Regions from separate parts of the Oceanobacter sp. ABM4_470 genome, predicted to be linked through region 1. Evidence: riboswitches for the same ligand, from Rfam matches in the RefSeq annotation. Region 1 holds a riboswitch; the other holds the start of a gene.

The links. Region 1 has a riboswitch for thiamine pyrophosphate ahead of ACXADJ_RS15285 (TonB-dependent receptor). Riboswitches for the same ligand answer to the same signal wherever they lie in the genome.
Region 2: another riboswitch for thiamine pyrophosphate. It lies ahead of thiC (phosphomethylpyrimidine synthase ThiC); the one in region 1 lies ahead of ACXADJ_RS15285 (TonB-dependent receptor).

What each region holds. Positions count from the first base shown of each region.
Region 1 covers NZ_JBSWTR010000001.1:3,454,522-3,461,756, forward strand. Annotated here, with positions in the region: gene ACXADJ_RS15280 (hypothetical protein) at 1-230, opposite strand, end outside; gene ACXADJ_RS15285 (TonB-dependent receptor) at 314-2,461, opposite strand; TPP riboswitch at 2,567-2,674, opposite strand; gene htpX (protease HtpX) at 3,169-4,050, shown strand; gene ACXADJ_RS15295 (hypothetical protein) at 4,038-4,211, opposite strand; gene ACXADJ_RS15300 (malic enzyme-like NAD(P)-binding protein) at 4,271-5,536, opposite strand; gene ACXADJ_RS15305 (HAMP domain-containing sensor histidine kinase) at 5,719-7,092, opposite strand; gene ACXADJ_RS15310 (response regulator) at 7,106-7,235, opposite strand, start outside.
Region 2 covers NZ_JBSWTR010000001.1:1,589,067-1,596,301, reverse strand. Annotated here, with positions in the region: gene ACXADJ_RS07075 (alpha-amylase family glycosyl hydrolase) at 1-880, opposite strand, end outside; gene ACXADJ_RS07070 (GGDEF domain-containing protein) at 1,001-1,921, opposite strand; gene ACXADJ_RS07065 (hypothetical protein) at 1,924-2,541, opposite strand; gene ACXADJ_RS07060 (response regulator) at 2,543-2,917, opposite strand; gene ACXADJ_RS07055 (PaaI family thioesterase) at 3,487-4,026, shown strand; gene ACXADJ_RS07050 (PaaI family thioesterase) at 4,023-4,472, shown strand; TPP riboswitch at 4,673-4,777, shown strand; gene thiC (phosphomethylpyrimidine synthase ThiC) at 4,975-6,894, shown strand; gene ACXADJ_RS07040 (FAD-dependent oxidoreductase) at 6,887-7,235, shown strand, end outside.

The DNA of each region.
Region 1 (7,235 bases):
GGGATCATCTTGTAGACAAAGATGGCCTTGCCGTAAGTTTCGAACGAGCGCTTCATTTCGGCACTGATGGTGTTCATCACCAGGTCGTATTCACCAAACACCTGAGTGCTCATGGTGTTGCACTCCACCACCAGGCCTTCTACCGCTTGCAAGCGTTCGATAAACGCCTTGATGGCCGGTTTGTATTCGTCAGCCAGTGGGTATTTGCTGATATCAACGGAAAGCTCCATAGCGGGCTCCTTGCAAGGTTGGGTGTATCGATGGGGTGCCCGGCTGGCTACAGTATGCCTCCCGCCGGGCGTCTGATTCCGCATCAGAAGTAGTATTTGCCTTCTACGCCAAACAACCGTGGGGTGCCGTACTGCACCCAGCGCTCATTGGTATAGCCATCACGCGGGTCATTACCGAAGTGGAAACCACGCACTTCGTAATCAACGTTGGTCAGGTTACGGCCATACAGCGCCAGTTGCCACTGGCTGGCATCGTAGCCAATACGCGCATGCCACAGCTGGTAGGCGCTGGATTTTTCGTTATGGCTGTCGGACAGGTAGAAGCTGTCCTTGGCTTCCTGCTCTACCGTCAGGCTGAAGCCGTTACCCAGCAGGTAGTTCAGACGGTTGGTGAAGCTGTATTCCGGCGACTGAGCCTGCTCGCGGCCGTTCATGCTGAACGTGCCATCGTCGGTTTCATACTGGTAGTCGAGGAATTCGGTTTTCAGGTAACCACCGGAGAAAGTCCAGTCAACTTGCTCGGAGAGTGCCAGGTCGAACTCCACTTCTACACCGTAGTTCTGACCTTCAGCCGCGTTGGCCAAGTAATCCTGGAAGGTGAAACCACCGCTTTCGTTTGGAATCGCGTACGAGCTTTTCACCTGCTGGTCCTTACGCAGGATATAAAACGCGGCAACGCGGGTTTGCAGGCGGTCGTTGAGGCTGCTGGATTTCAGACCGGCTTCCCAAGCGTAATTGTATTCGGTATCGAAGGTGCGGTTGGCTTCGCTGATGTCCGGGTCGGTGTTCACGCCACCGGCTTTGAAACCACGGGCCAACGAGGCATAGGCCAGCTGGTTCTCGTTGAGCAGGTATTCGGCGGTGATTTTACCGCCCCAAAGGTTCTCGGTGCGATCTTCATCAATGCTGTTGCTGTCGTTGTAGTCGGTCGACCAGCGCTCGGCACGCAAGCCCAGAGTCAGACTCAGCTGTTCATTGATGACGCTGCTCAGCTCGCCGTAAAGCGCCTGGGATGCGGTCTCCAGTTTGCTGTCGAACGGGTCCTCCCAGGTGTATTCCCGATCCAGTGATTCGTCCCGGCTCATGCGGTAGTAGCCCACCACCCAATCAGTGCTATCGCCAAACAGACGGCCTTGCTCGGATGAGGTCAGGCGCAGGTCCAGTTCACGACGCTGATAGTCACGCAGGTAACGGTCGGTAGACGAGTAGCCATCGATATCCGCCAGACACTCCCCCTGGGTGGTATCACACGGGTCCGGTGTATACACAGGGTCGTCAGACATCCAGATGTACTGGCCGTAGGCCCAGTCTTCGTCGTAGCTGTATTCGGTATCCGAGTTGCTGCCAGACAGATGGACACGCAGGTCGAAGGCGTCAGCGGCTTCGGAAGTCCAGGTCAGCGCGGCAGCGTTGGTGTTCTGCACGTCCTTGCCCGGCTCATCGGAATAGGTGGTACGGGTATTATCCAGCGAGAAACCGTCGTAGCCGTTATCCACGTTAATACGCAGCAGGGTCAGATCGAGCTGGTTGCGAGCGTTCAGCTCCACCGCGGCTTTCAGACGCAGCAGCTGCTCGTCGATGTTCTGGGTATCGTCACGATCCAGATACGCATTGCGCATATAGCCATCGGAGGTGTTTTTGTGGGCCGCCAGACGCAGTTTCACCTTGTCGGATACCGCACCGGATACCGCCGCCCCCAGGGCGCGGGTGTTGTAGTTGCCCAGCTTGCCGCTGACCATGCCTTCAAATTCATCGGTCGGAGCGTTGCTTTCAATATTGATCATACCGGCCAGTGCGTTGGCACCAAAACGGGTGCCTTGCGGGCCACGCAGTACTTCTACCTGCTGCACATCAAACAGGCCAGCACCACCGCCCAAACCGGTCATGTCGATGCCGTCCACACGCAAACCCACCGACGGGTTCACCGGGTCGACAAACTGGCTGCGCTCACCAATACCGCGAATCTGGTAGTAACGGCCACGGGACGCGCCGGAACTGAAGTTCACGTTGGGGGCCAATGACAGCACGCTTTCCAGATGATCGGCGGAACGCTCTTCAATGGCTGCCGCGCCAACCACGGTGGTGGCTTCCGGAATGGTTTGCACATCGGCCTGACGGAAGTCGGCGGTCACCACCACTTCTTCGTCAATGTTATCCACAGTGCTTGCCTGAACTGGCAAGGCAACGGCGGCAGTCAGTGCTACTAACAAGGGAGATTTCTGGAACTTCACTGGGGTCAATCCTCTTTAATACTGAGCAAAAGGAGACCCGGTTCAGACGGAACTGCGTAGGTGATTGCGTCAGGCAACCGCTAGAAAAAACCGAACTGCCGCAGAGCTGCGACACTCGCCCATTCCTACGCCGGTACTAACCGGATCAGGTTCTAGGGGTTTATGCCGATAGCAAGTCTCAGGCTACAAAGTGAGCCACCCCCTGGGACGGGCGCAATTATACAGTTTTCGGCCGACAGGCCAAGATTTATACAGGGTTGTACACGCTGACCGGGGAAAACGACTATTCCCCCTGAGAATCGACGGTCACTACGGTGTAGGGGACATCTATTTAATCCGGTGCTCACTCTGGGCTACCGGGTGGTTTCGAATCACGAAGCCGAGTTGCAGGCCTGACGGGTCAAGTCAAAAGTCGGCGACACAGAGTCGAGATCATCCGGCAGCCCCCGCAGGGCGCGGGTTGCCGCCGCCCAGTGCGGTGTTGACGAACTTGAAAAGACTCGACCGGACAGGTTCGTCATTTCGCTGCATCCGTCGCCTTGCACTGAACAACGGCAACACTCGCGCAGAGCCGTGCAGGATTAAATAGATGTCCCCTGTAGCGACAGGCGTCATCAAATTCCACTTGAATTCCGCAGTAAAAGACTCAATTTTATAGTCATAGATTTCGTGATTAAGCGCTTATAACAACTCGGGAGAATCCGCTCATGTTGCGCATTGCATTATTCCTGGCCACTAACCTGGCCGTTATTTTTATTGCCAGCATTACGCTGCGATTATTGGGCTTCGAAGGCTACATGAACGCCCAGGGGCTGAACTTCGGTGCCTTGCTGGTGTTCTGTCTGGTGTTCGGCATGGTCGGCTCGTTTATTTCCTTGCTGCTGTCCAAGTGGATGGCCAAGAAAGGCATGAACGTGCAAATCATCGACTCACCGCAGAACGCCGGTGAGCAATGGTTGCTGAGTACAGTACAGGAGCTGTCTCAGAAAGCCGGTATCAAAACCCCGGAAGTGGGTATTTTTGCATCTCCGGCGCCTAACGCGTTCGCCACCGGCTGGAACAAGAACGACGCACTGGTGGCAGTTTCCACCGGTTTGCTGCAACGCATGGACAAAGAACAGGTAAAAGCCGTGCTGGGCCACGAGATTGGTCACGTAGCCAACGGTGACATGGTGACACTGGCGCTGATTCAGGGTGTGGTGAACGCCTTTGTGATGTTCTTCGCCCGCATCATCGGTAACTTCGTCGACAAGGCGATTCTGAAGAACGAAGACGGCCCTGGTATTGGTTTCTTCGTTGCGACTCTGGTTTCTGAACTGGTGCTGGGTATTCTGGCCTCGTTCATTGTTGCCTGGTTCAGCCGTCGTCGTGAGTACCGTGCCGATATCGCCGGTGCCGACCTGGTCAGCCCGGTAGCTATGATCAGCGCATTGGCGGCGTTGCAGGACGCCTACGACCAACCGTCCGAGCTGAACGGCGAACTGGTGGCCTTTGGTATTCGTGGTGAAGGCAAGCTGTCTGCACTGGCGGCGTCCCACCCACCACTGCCAGACCGTATCAACGCCCTGAAGCAGCGTTACGGCGTGTAATTCGTCTGGCGTCTGGCGTCTGGCGTCTGGCGTCTGGCGTCTGGCGTCTGGCGTCTGGCGTCTGGCGTCTGGCGTCTGGCGTCTGGCGTCTGGCGTCTGGCGTCTGGCGTCTGGCGTCTGGCGTCTGGCGTCTGGCGATCAACATCGTAAACGCCAGACACAAAAAAACCGCCACTCTTGCGAGGGGCGGTTTTTTATTACCCGAAAGTCAGGTCGCAGATCAAACGTCAGCGATGGACTTCAGTGGGTAGTTGGCAGGCAGTTCGGAAACGCCAGCAACACCGGTTTCGATTGCAGCTTGAGCAACGGCACCGGAAACAACACCCAGCAGACGGGAATCAACGGCTTTAGGAATGATGTAGTCCTTGCCGAATTCCAGAGAGTCCAGACCGTAAGCGTCCAGAACTTCCTGAGTCACAGGCTCTTTCGCCAGCGCAGCCAGTGCCTTGGCAGCAGCCAGTTTCATTTCTTCGTTGATGCGCTTGGCACGTACGTCCAGAGCACCACGGAAGATGAATGGGAAGCCCAGTACGTTGTTTACCTGGTTAGGGTAGTCAGAACGGCCAGTTGCCATGATGGCGTCTGGACGTGCTTCTGCAACGATCTCCGGCATGATTTCCGGAACCGGGTTGGCACAAGCGAAGATGATCGGGTTTTCAGCCATGGTAGCGATCTGTTCGCCAGTTACCATGTTTGGACCAGACAGACCCAGGAAGATGTCGGCACCGTTCAGTGCGTCGTCGATGGTGCGCTTGTCGGTATCAACAGCGAACATGGACTTGTACTGGTTCAGGTCGTCACGACCGCTGTGGATCACGCCTTTACGGTCACACATGAAGATGTTTTCTGGCTTCATACCGGCCAGGATCATCAGCTTGGAGCAGGAGATCGCTGCAGCGCCAGCGCCCAGTACGGCCATTTTGGCGTCTTCGATCTTCTTGCCAACCACTTCCAGTGCGTTCAGGGCACCGGCAACGGTCACAATCGCAGTACCATGCTGGTCGTCATGGAATACCGGAATGTCACACTGCTCGATCAGGGTGCGTTCGATTTCGAAGCACTCAGGAGCCTTGATGTCTTCCAGGTTGATGCCACCGAAGGTGTTGGCAATGCGACGTACGGTGTCGATGAACGCTTGTGGGCTTTCGCTTTCCACTTCGATATCGATGGAGTCAACGCCAGCGAAACGCTTGAACAGCAGGGACTTACCTTCCATTACTGGCTTGGAAGCCAGCGGACCCAGGTCGCCCAGACCCAGAATCGCAGTACCGTCAGAAATTACGGCAACCAGGTTACCCTTGGCGGTGTATTTGTAGGCATTCTCAGGATCGGCGGCAATTTCCTTTACCGGCTCAGCCACACCTGGGCTGTAGGCCAGTGACAGGTCGCGAGAGGTCGCTGCAGGCGTGCTCAGCTCAACGCTGATTTTGCCTGGCTTTGGAAATTGATGGTAATCCAGAGCTGCTTGCTTGAAATCTTCTGACATAGTGCTCATCCAGTCGTTTTTTGTGTTGTGAATACCTCACGACCGCTGCCTAACACCATTGTCTAACTGGACAGCGGGCAAAGAGGGGCATCTTTAATAACAAAAAGAAATTGGCTTTTCCACTAAATCAATGGAAATGGTGACTATAAGCAGAACAGACATTTATGCCCATTTTTCACAGCTCAGTTGGTAGAAGTACCTACAGGGAAGCGTAATGTCACTCTTAGTCCCGGTTCGCAATTGCGGGCATATACATTTCCTGAATGGAGTTCCGCCACGCGATAAACCAGCGCCAGACCAAGGCCGTAACCGGAATCAGAGCCGATTTTGGGACTGCGAGCCGGGTCAATCTGGGTAAATGGCGTGAAAATACGCTCCAGCATGTCGTCTGGCACCCCTGGACCCTGATCCTGAACCGAGATTTCGACCCACCGTTCGTGCTGTTGCACGCTCAGGGTCAGCACACCGCCTTCTGGCGAAAAACGGATGGCATTACGCAGCAGGTTGTCGACCGCCCGCTCTACCAGCATCCAGTCCCAGTGGCAGGCATCAAGATCGGTCTGAATATCGGTGTTGAGGGTCAGCCCCTTGTCGTCGATTTCCACTTCGGCATCCATCAGCCAGATTTTGACGTGATGGGCCGGGTTGTCGGTTTCGGCCTGCAATTGCCCGGCGTTGAGCTGTGCCAGCCGGGCCAGATCGAGAATCTGGGCAATCAGGCCATCCACCTGCTCGACCGCCCGTTCAATGCGGTCGTGTTCTTTCAGCACAATGCCATCGGTGTCTTTTTTACGAGCAATGCCCAGTGCCATTTGCAATCGGGTCAGCGGCGAGCGCAGTTCGTGGGAGACATCCCGCAGCAACTGTCGTTGGCTTTGCAGCAGCCGGTTGGTCGCCCCGGCCATGCTGGCCACTTCAGCGATCAAGACACCAATTTCATCGTGACGGTTCTCATCAGCACCCAGCTCGGACACGTCGAAGTTACCCTGCGACATTTGCCGCACTACACGCTGCAAACGCCGCATCGGGTGCGTCAGGCTCCAGACCAGCGCGAAACACAACAGGGTCACGACCACAAACACCACAATCGGCAGCACCCAGCGCCGGTTGTCGTCGAGGAAGTTCGACCAGGCCTGACGGGAAACCCCCATATACAGGTAATTGCCGCTTTGCACTGGCCCCAGCATTAGCCAGCCATCGTTCTGGCCGTACATCACCTTGCCTTCCAGTGCTGCGGTATCGGCAAACTCTTCGAGATCGTGGGGTAACTCACCGACCCGGTTTACCTGCACCGACACCAGATTCCAGCCAGGCTGCAATTGGCTCCAGAGCATGCGACCTTCGGCCATGATCGGGGGTTGGCGTTCAATCAGCGATACCAGCAAACGGGCATCGTTCTGGGAGGCGGGTTTGATAAAGTCGTTGGAGAGCCAGTCGCTGGTCACGACCGCAACGGCCATTGCCAGCGACAACGCCAGCCAAAACCAGAGAAACACCTTGAGGTACAGGGATTGATACCAGCGTACTCTTTTCTGGCCTGGACTGACGGTTTTCATAACATGGAAGGAATCAGGATTTCACCAACAGGTAGCCACGGCTGCGCACGGTCTTGATCCAGTCACCACCATCGATACGGCGGCCCAGTTTCTTGCGCAGGTTGCTGACGTGCATATCAATCGAACGGTCGTAAGCCATCAAC
Region 2 (7,235 bases), 1.9 Mb from region 1:
AATGCAAGAACTCCAGATTAAATGCCAGATGCAGTTGGTCATCACGGCCACAATAGCTGGCCGCCAGTTGGCAATTGTCTTCGTCGCCGGTAAACACCTCGCCGATCAGAATGCGTTCAGGGTATTGCTCCACCCATTGCCGCATGGCTTGCAGCGCTTCGTGCATTTCTGGCTGGTCCTTGTCGTGCAGGTGGCGCTGTCTGTCGTAGGGGCGTGCAATTTTGAACCAGTCGACCGGGTTGTTGCGCAGTTGTTGATCCTTGAAGTAATAATTCACCACGTCGAGCCGGAAGCCGTCGATGCCGCGCTCCATCCAGAATTCCAACACGTTTCTGACGGCATCTACCACCGCTGGATTGCGCCAGTTAAGGTCCGGTTGTTGGGGCAAGAACGAATGGTAGTACCAGGCCTGACGCTGTTCACTCCAGTTCCAGCCCGAACCGCCAAAGCAGGATTCCCAGTTGGTAGGGCGTTGACGGCCCTCATGCCAGATGTACCAGTCCTGCTTGTCGCCCTGATCGCCAAGCAGGCTTTGCTGAAACCAAGGGTGCTGTTCGGAGGTGTGGTTCAGCACCATATCCATAATGACGCGGATATTGCGGCTGTGGGCGGCTTCAATGAGTGCATCAAGGTCGGCAAGGGTGCCGTAGCAAGGATCGATGTTGAGATAGTCGGCAACGTCGTAGCCGAAATCCGCTTGTGGTGACGGGTAAACAGGGCAAAGCCAGATGGCGCTCACCCCCAGCGAGGACGGACTGCCGTCGTTGAGGTAATCCAATCGTTGAATGATACCGCGGATGTCACCGATGCCATCGGCATTGGAGTCCTGAAAGCTGCGTGGATATATCTGATAAATAACGCCTTCTTTCCACCAGCTCATGTTTTTCTCATCCTGAATCAAAACATCGACGTTAGTTTGCCGCTGTGACAGCGGCATGAATGAAGGCTTTCAGTTATGAGACTTGGGGTTCCAGGGACTGACTGAATAACTCTGCGCAGCTTAGTTATCAGGGGTATGAATCTGAAGTTGGTCGTCGGTAGTGGCTGCGGCAGTGCAGGCGGCATCGGCCGCTTGCAGCCATTCATTGGCGTTGTTGAAGGTGTCCAGCGCCCGGGCGATGCCAATGCGGGTATGGTCACGGAATTCGGGGATTTGACGGCCAATGGTCTTGCGAATACGTTCAGCAAAAAAGCGTACATCCCCTTCGTCGCTGGCGGGCAGCAAAACAGCGACCTGACCCGACTGAGGCACACAGGCCAGATCGGTCTGGCGCAATGATCTTGCCAATAGGGCATAGGCTTTTTTCATGGCGTCGGCATCAATCGCCAGCTGGGAATGATCGAGCAGGGCGATGCAGCTTGGCATTTCTGAGCGGTGCACTCGCGCCAGTTCGCGGCTGATTTCTTCGTGCCAGGCATCCGTGGTCATCAGCCCGGTCTCCGGGTCAACCCGAGTCAGCTTGTTGATTTCAACGCCCAGCTTGTGGGCTTCTTCCTTGCCCAGTGCCGCGTCGGTAACGTCATAGATGATGACGCAAATGTGATGGATCTGACGGTCAATCGACTCCAGAGGAATGATTGCGGTGTTCTGGTACATGAAGGTGGCGCGACCGGTAATGGGGCGATAATTCTTGAAATGGAACAGGTAAGGGCGCTGTTCCCAGATCGTGAAGGTGCGCGTTTTCAGCTGAAACACGGGCTCGGCTTTCTTGCGGAACCAGGCTTCCGGGATGTCGGGAAACAGTGTAAACAGATTCTCGCCCTTGGCATTTTGCGGACTGATGCCACTGTGGCTGTCCATAAAGCCATTCCAAAGCTGGATGTTGTATTCCTTGTCGAGAACCACCAGGCCAACGTCGATATTCTGAAGAATATCCATCAACCAATGGATGTCGCCCAGATCAATGTTGGGATTCGTCATAGTTAATCCAGCAAGAAGTCGATTACGTGGTTAAGTCGCAGTACGGAGTCTTCGGTGAACAGCAGCAACAGGTCGCAGTCAACATTCACCGCTTCCATGGTGTAGTGAATTTCGATGGCCAACGTACGCCGCCATTTTTGATTGCTGACGTTCAGAATGTCATTGACGTTGCAGTGCTGCCCCAGCACCACCGGGTGGCCCTGGTTAAAATGAATTTCCAGCTGCTCACCAATGCCCTGAATACAGGCTCCTATTAACAGGGAGCTGACGTCCATCAAAATTTCCAGCTGCGCCTGATGCGTTAGCTCGCCGGGGTAGTTGGTGAGACGAGCGAGGTCGGTAAAGCTGGTGTCGTTGAACAGCATCAAGGCTTCACCAGCGATACCGGAGCCAATAAAGCCCTGACAAACGGCCGATACCGCATCTTCTTCCTGAGCCCCTTCAATGGCCATGCGTAAATCGCTGATTTCAATCAGGTTTACTTTCGGGATCGGAAGGACAACATAGCTGTCCAGCAAGCGGGCAAGGCGATCAGCCGCCTGGCCCATGGCAACGTTGGTCAGCTCCTGGTAGCAATCTCGCTGGTCGTCGCTGAGTGTGACAATAGGAGGAGTCGTCATATCAGGCCCGGGTCATAATGCCGTATTCGGTGAGTACCGCTTCTGCCTTGGCAGCATCAATCGGCTTCTTAACAAACGCCATTGCGCCAAGTCCCATCACACGCTCCTGTGCGTCTGGCTGGATGTCACCAGAGACCACGATCACCATGGCTGGGAGGTCTTCCTTGCGAATGGTCTCGAGTACGCCGTAGCCATCCATGTTGGGCATGGTCAAATCCAGAAACACCACTTCGCCTCTGCCTTCGCGGATGGCCTGGACGCCTTCCACGCCATCTGTCGCAAAATGCACCTCAACGTCCCAGCCCGTCGGGATCGCTCTGGCCATCTGCTTGCGGGCAAAGCTGGAGTCATCGCAAATGAGTATGTTGGTTGCCATAGGTTTTTCGTCTGGATCAGGTCATAGGTAGTACCTTAAGTAGTAGCTGGCCAAGCCAATTTTGCAAACTCAAGGACCCTCTGAATTACTCGGTGCCCGCTCTGGATGACAGGGCGACGCTGAATCACGAAGCTGATTTGCAGGTCTGACGGATCAAGTCAAAAATCAGCGACACAGAGTCAGCAATGCCCTGCCATCCCCTTCGGGCGCGGCCTGCAGCCCGCCAGAACGGTGTTGGCGAACCTGCGCGGCCCGATTTGGAAAGGTCTAGCCATTTCGCTGCATTCGCCGCGGGGGTGTTGTAAAGAGCCAATGACAACCTGCAGGACTCGCGCACGACTGCATGGATGCAGGAGGTAGGGCGAAGCAGGAAGCCAGAGCCGAGAGCAGTGCAGAGTTATTCAGGGGTCCTTACCCGGCTGTCTGACGTAACGTATGGTTGACGAATCACGCGGTTGCTCTGAACGGTGAGCGGGGAGCGTTGTTGAGCAGGGAGTTAAGCGCTTGCGCCGATAACATCGCAGGCGTATTGTGCCTGGTACTCATTAATAAGCTATTCGTGTGTATTTATGGGAAATAATAAGAACAGTCAGAAAACCCCTGAAGAGCGCTTTTGGGCCAGTCAGCAGTTTGTTGGTGTGTTGCCGCACTGCCGCAAACTGGGCATCACCGTTGAAGCCGCTGAGCCGGATTTCGCTTCCCTGCGTTTGCCCTACAGCGATGCCATTATTGGCAACCCGGATACCGGTGTTGTGCATGGTGGCTGCCTGACCACCTTGATGGATACCTGTTGCGGCGGCGCAGTGTTTAATGCGCTGCCGGGTTATGAACTCTGTCCAACACTGGATTTACGAGTCGACTACATGCGTTCTGCCCAGGCAGGCCACGATCTGCTGGCTGAGGCGCGGGTGACTCGTGTAACAGACAACGTCGTATTTGTTGATTGCGAAGTGAAACAGAGTGGCGATGGCCTGCTGGTGGCTAAAGCAACTGCATCGTTTATGCGAATCGATGTGCATATCGACCACTTGGTGGCTCAGGCTCGGGAAACCCTCGCCAGTGCGCAATCGCCAACGCCCAAATTGGATCAACAAGGAGGTAACGTATGACACGTGTATCCATGGCCGAGTTGGTGCAACAGGTGCAGCAAGACAACGACTTCCAGAAGTTGGCTGATGCCATTCCGTACTCCAGAACCATTGGTATGAAAGTACAGGGCGTTGGCGATGAGCTGCTGTTTCATCTGCCTCGCAACCCGGAAAATATTGGTAACCCATTGCTGCCCGCCATTCATGGCGGAGTGATCGGTGGCTTTATGGAATTGGCGGCGGCGCTGCAACTTTTGATAAAAAATCAGCCCGTTACCATGCCGAAGGTGATTGATTTTTCGTTGGATTATATACGAGCGGGCAAAGATCGCGATACCTGGGCTGAGTGTCAGGTATGGCGTCAGGGCAATCGGGTAGCCAATGTGGCGATCACGGCCTGGCAAACCCGACGCGACAGTCCAATCGCGACTGCCAGAGCGCATTTTCTGCTGCAAAGTGGCGACTGAAGTAGCCATTCTCTGGGTTGATTTTCAGCGTTCTGGCGTCCACACAAGCGGTTCAATTATTCGATTTTTTTAAGCGTTCTTGAACCGTACTGCCGTTTGATTTTGAGCTTGATTACGGGACTACTGTTGCCTAAAAGTTATTAGTTGGCAGTTCAAAAATAGGCTATTGCCCTGGGCGAATTTATCCCCTAGCATAAAAAAACATTCTGTCGGGGTGCCTCGAACAAGAGGCTGAGATCGCAATAGCGGGTCCCGTTGAACCTGATCTGGTTAGTGCCAGCGTAGGAAACAGAGACGATTTGTCGGGGCGTTCGCTCCGGCTTCGGATGATGGTCAGCATCGGCTCGCGCCGACAGGCACTCCAGCCTCGCTGCCAATCCCGCTTTCTTTCTGAATCGCTGCCTGCCTGATCCTTTCAACCGTTTGAAGAGAGGAATCAAGTATGGCTTCTGCCGAAACACCGTCACAAAACAATAATCGCCAACACACGTCGAAAAATGCCATGCCATCGCCGCTGACCAAGTCGGAAATGGAGCGTTTGAGCTACCCTGCATCCAGCAAGTTGTATCTGGCGATGGCAAGTGCCCACGAAACCGTCAAGGTAGGCGTGCGTGAAATTGAACTGTCTCCAACGCTGCTGGGCCCGGACCCGGAAACCGCAGAAACCGAATACAACCCGCCTGTGCGTGTGTACGACACCTCTGGCCCTTATTCCGACCCGGATTTTACGCCGGATTTGACCAAAGGTTTGCCAGCCCTCCGACAGCATTGGATTGAAGCACGGGATGACACCGATGTGCTGGAGCAGCCATCGTCGGCCTTCAGTCAGGCTCGAGAAAATGATCTGCGTTTTGAAGACTGGCGCATGAAGGTTGAGCGTCACCCTCGCAAGGCCAAGGCTGGCAAAAACGTGACCCAGCTGCACTACGCCCGTCAGGGCATCATCACGCCCGAGATGGAATACATCGCCATTCGTGAAAACCTCGGACTGGCCGAGGCGCAAATGGACGAGGCGCTGGCGAGCCAGCATCCGGGCCAAAGCTGGGGCGCGAACATTCCCAAAATCATCACGCCGGAATTTGTCCGTGACGAAGTGGCTCGTGGTCGTGCTGTGATTCCGAACAACATCAACCACCCGGAAAGCGAGCCGATGATTATTGGCCGTAACTTCCGCACCAAGGTGAACGCCAACATTGGTAACTCGGCGCTGACTTCCTCGATTGCCGAAGAAGTTGAAAAACTGGTGTGGTCGACCCACTGGGGCGCGGACACCGTGATGGACTTGTCTACCGGTCGTAATATTCACGAAACCCGCGAATGGATTCTGCGCAATTCGCCAGTGCCGATTGGCACCGTGCCGCTCTATCAGGCATTGGAAAAGTGTGGTGGCATTGCCGAAGACCTGACCTGGGAGCTGTTCCGCGACACCCTGATTGAACAGGCCGAGCAGGGCGTTGATTACTTCACCATTCACGCCGGTGTGCGCTTGCACCACATTCCGCTGACCGCCAAGCGCGTCACCGGCATTGTTAGCCGTGGCGGCTCCATCATGGCCAAATGGTGTTTGTCGCATCACAAGGAAAGCTTCCTCTACCAGCACTTCGAGGAAATCTGCGAGATCATGAAGGCCTACGACGTGTGCTTCTCGCTGGGCGATGGCCTGCGTCCGGGCTCGATTGCCGACGCTAACGATGAAGCCCAGTTTGCCGAACTGCGTACCCTGGGTGAGCTGACCAAAATTGCCTGGAAGCACGACGTGCAAACTTTCATCGAAGGCCCTGGCCACGTGCCGATGCACATGATCAAGGAGAACATGGACGAGCAGCTGAAGCACTGTCACGAAGCGCCGTTCTATACCCTTGGCCCTCTGACAACCGATATTGCTCCGGGTTACGACCACTTCACCTCTGGTATCGGTGCCGCCATGATCGGCTGGTATGGCTGTGCCATGCTGTGCTACGTCACGCCAAAAGAACACCTGGGCTTGCCGAACAAGGAAGACGTGAAGCAGGGCCTGATTGCCTATCGGATTGCGGCTCATGCGGCGGATTTGGCCAAAGGCCACCCGGGTGCGCAGCTGCACGACGACGCCATGTCGAAGGCGCGTTTTGAATTTCGCTGGCAGGACCAGTTCAACCTGGCTATTGACCCGGAAACCGCCCGTGCCTACCACGACGAAACCTTGCCGAAAGAGGGCCATAAGGTGGCCCACTTCTGCTCCATGTGTGGGCCGAAGTTCTGCTCTATGAAAATCTCGCAGGAAGTGCGTGATGCTGAAGCCGCGAAAGAGAAGGAGAGAGAGCGCTTGGCCGAAGAGCAAGGCCTGACGGAGCGGGAGCAGGGCATGGCGCAAATGTCTGAACAGTTCCGTGAGCTTGGTAGTGAAATCTATCACCCGGCAGAGGCCATTGCGGATGAATAATTCATCCGCTCAATCTCAACGGGAGCTGGTTCAACAGGGCATCACTCAGCCGGATTTTGCCATCGCCGGGGCAGGCCTCCTGGGCCTGCTGCTGGGCTGGCGACTGGCGTCACAGGGCTACAAGGTCTGTGTGTATGACTCTTCTGACGAAGACAGCCCGAAAGCCGCTGCGCACACCGCCGCAGCCATGATTGCACCGTGGGCCGAATTGCCGGTGTGTGCCGACGGCCTGTTTGAAATGGGCTGTGCCTCACTCAAGCTCTGGCCGACGTTATTGGCTGACCTCGAACAGCAATCTGCCGAGAAAATACGGTTAGGGCAGGGCGGAAGCTTGCTGGTAG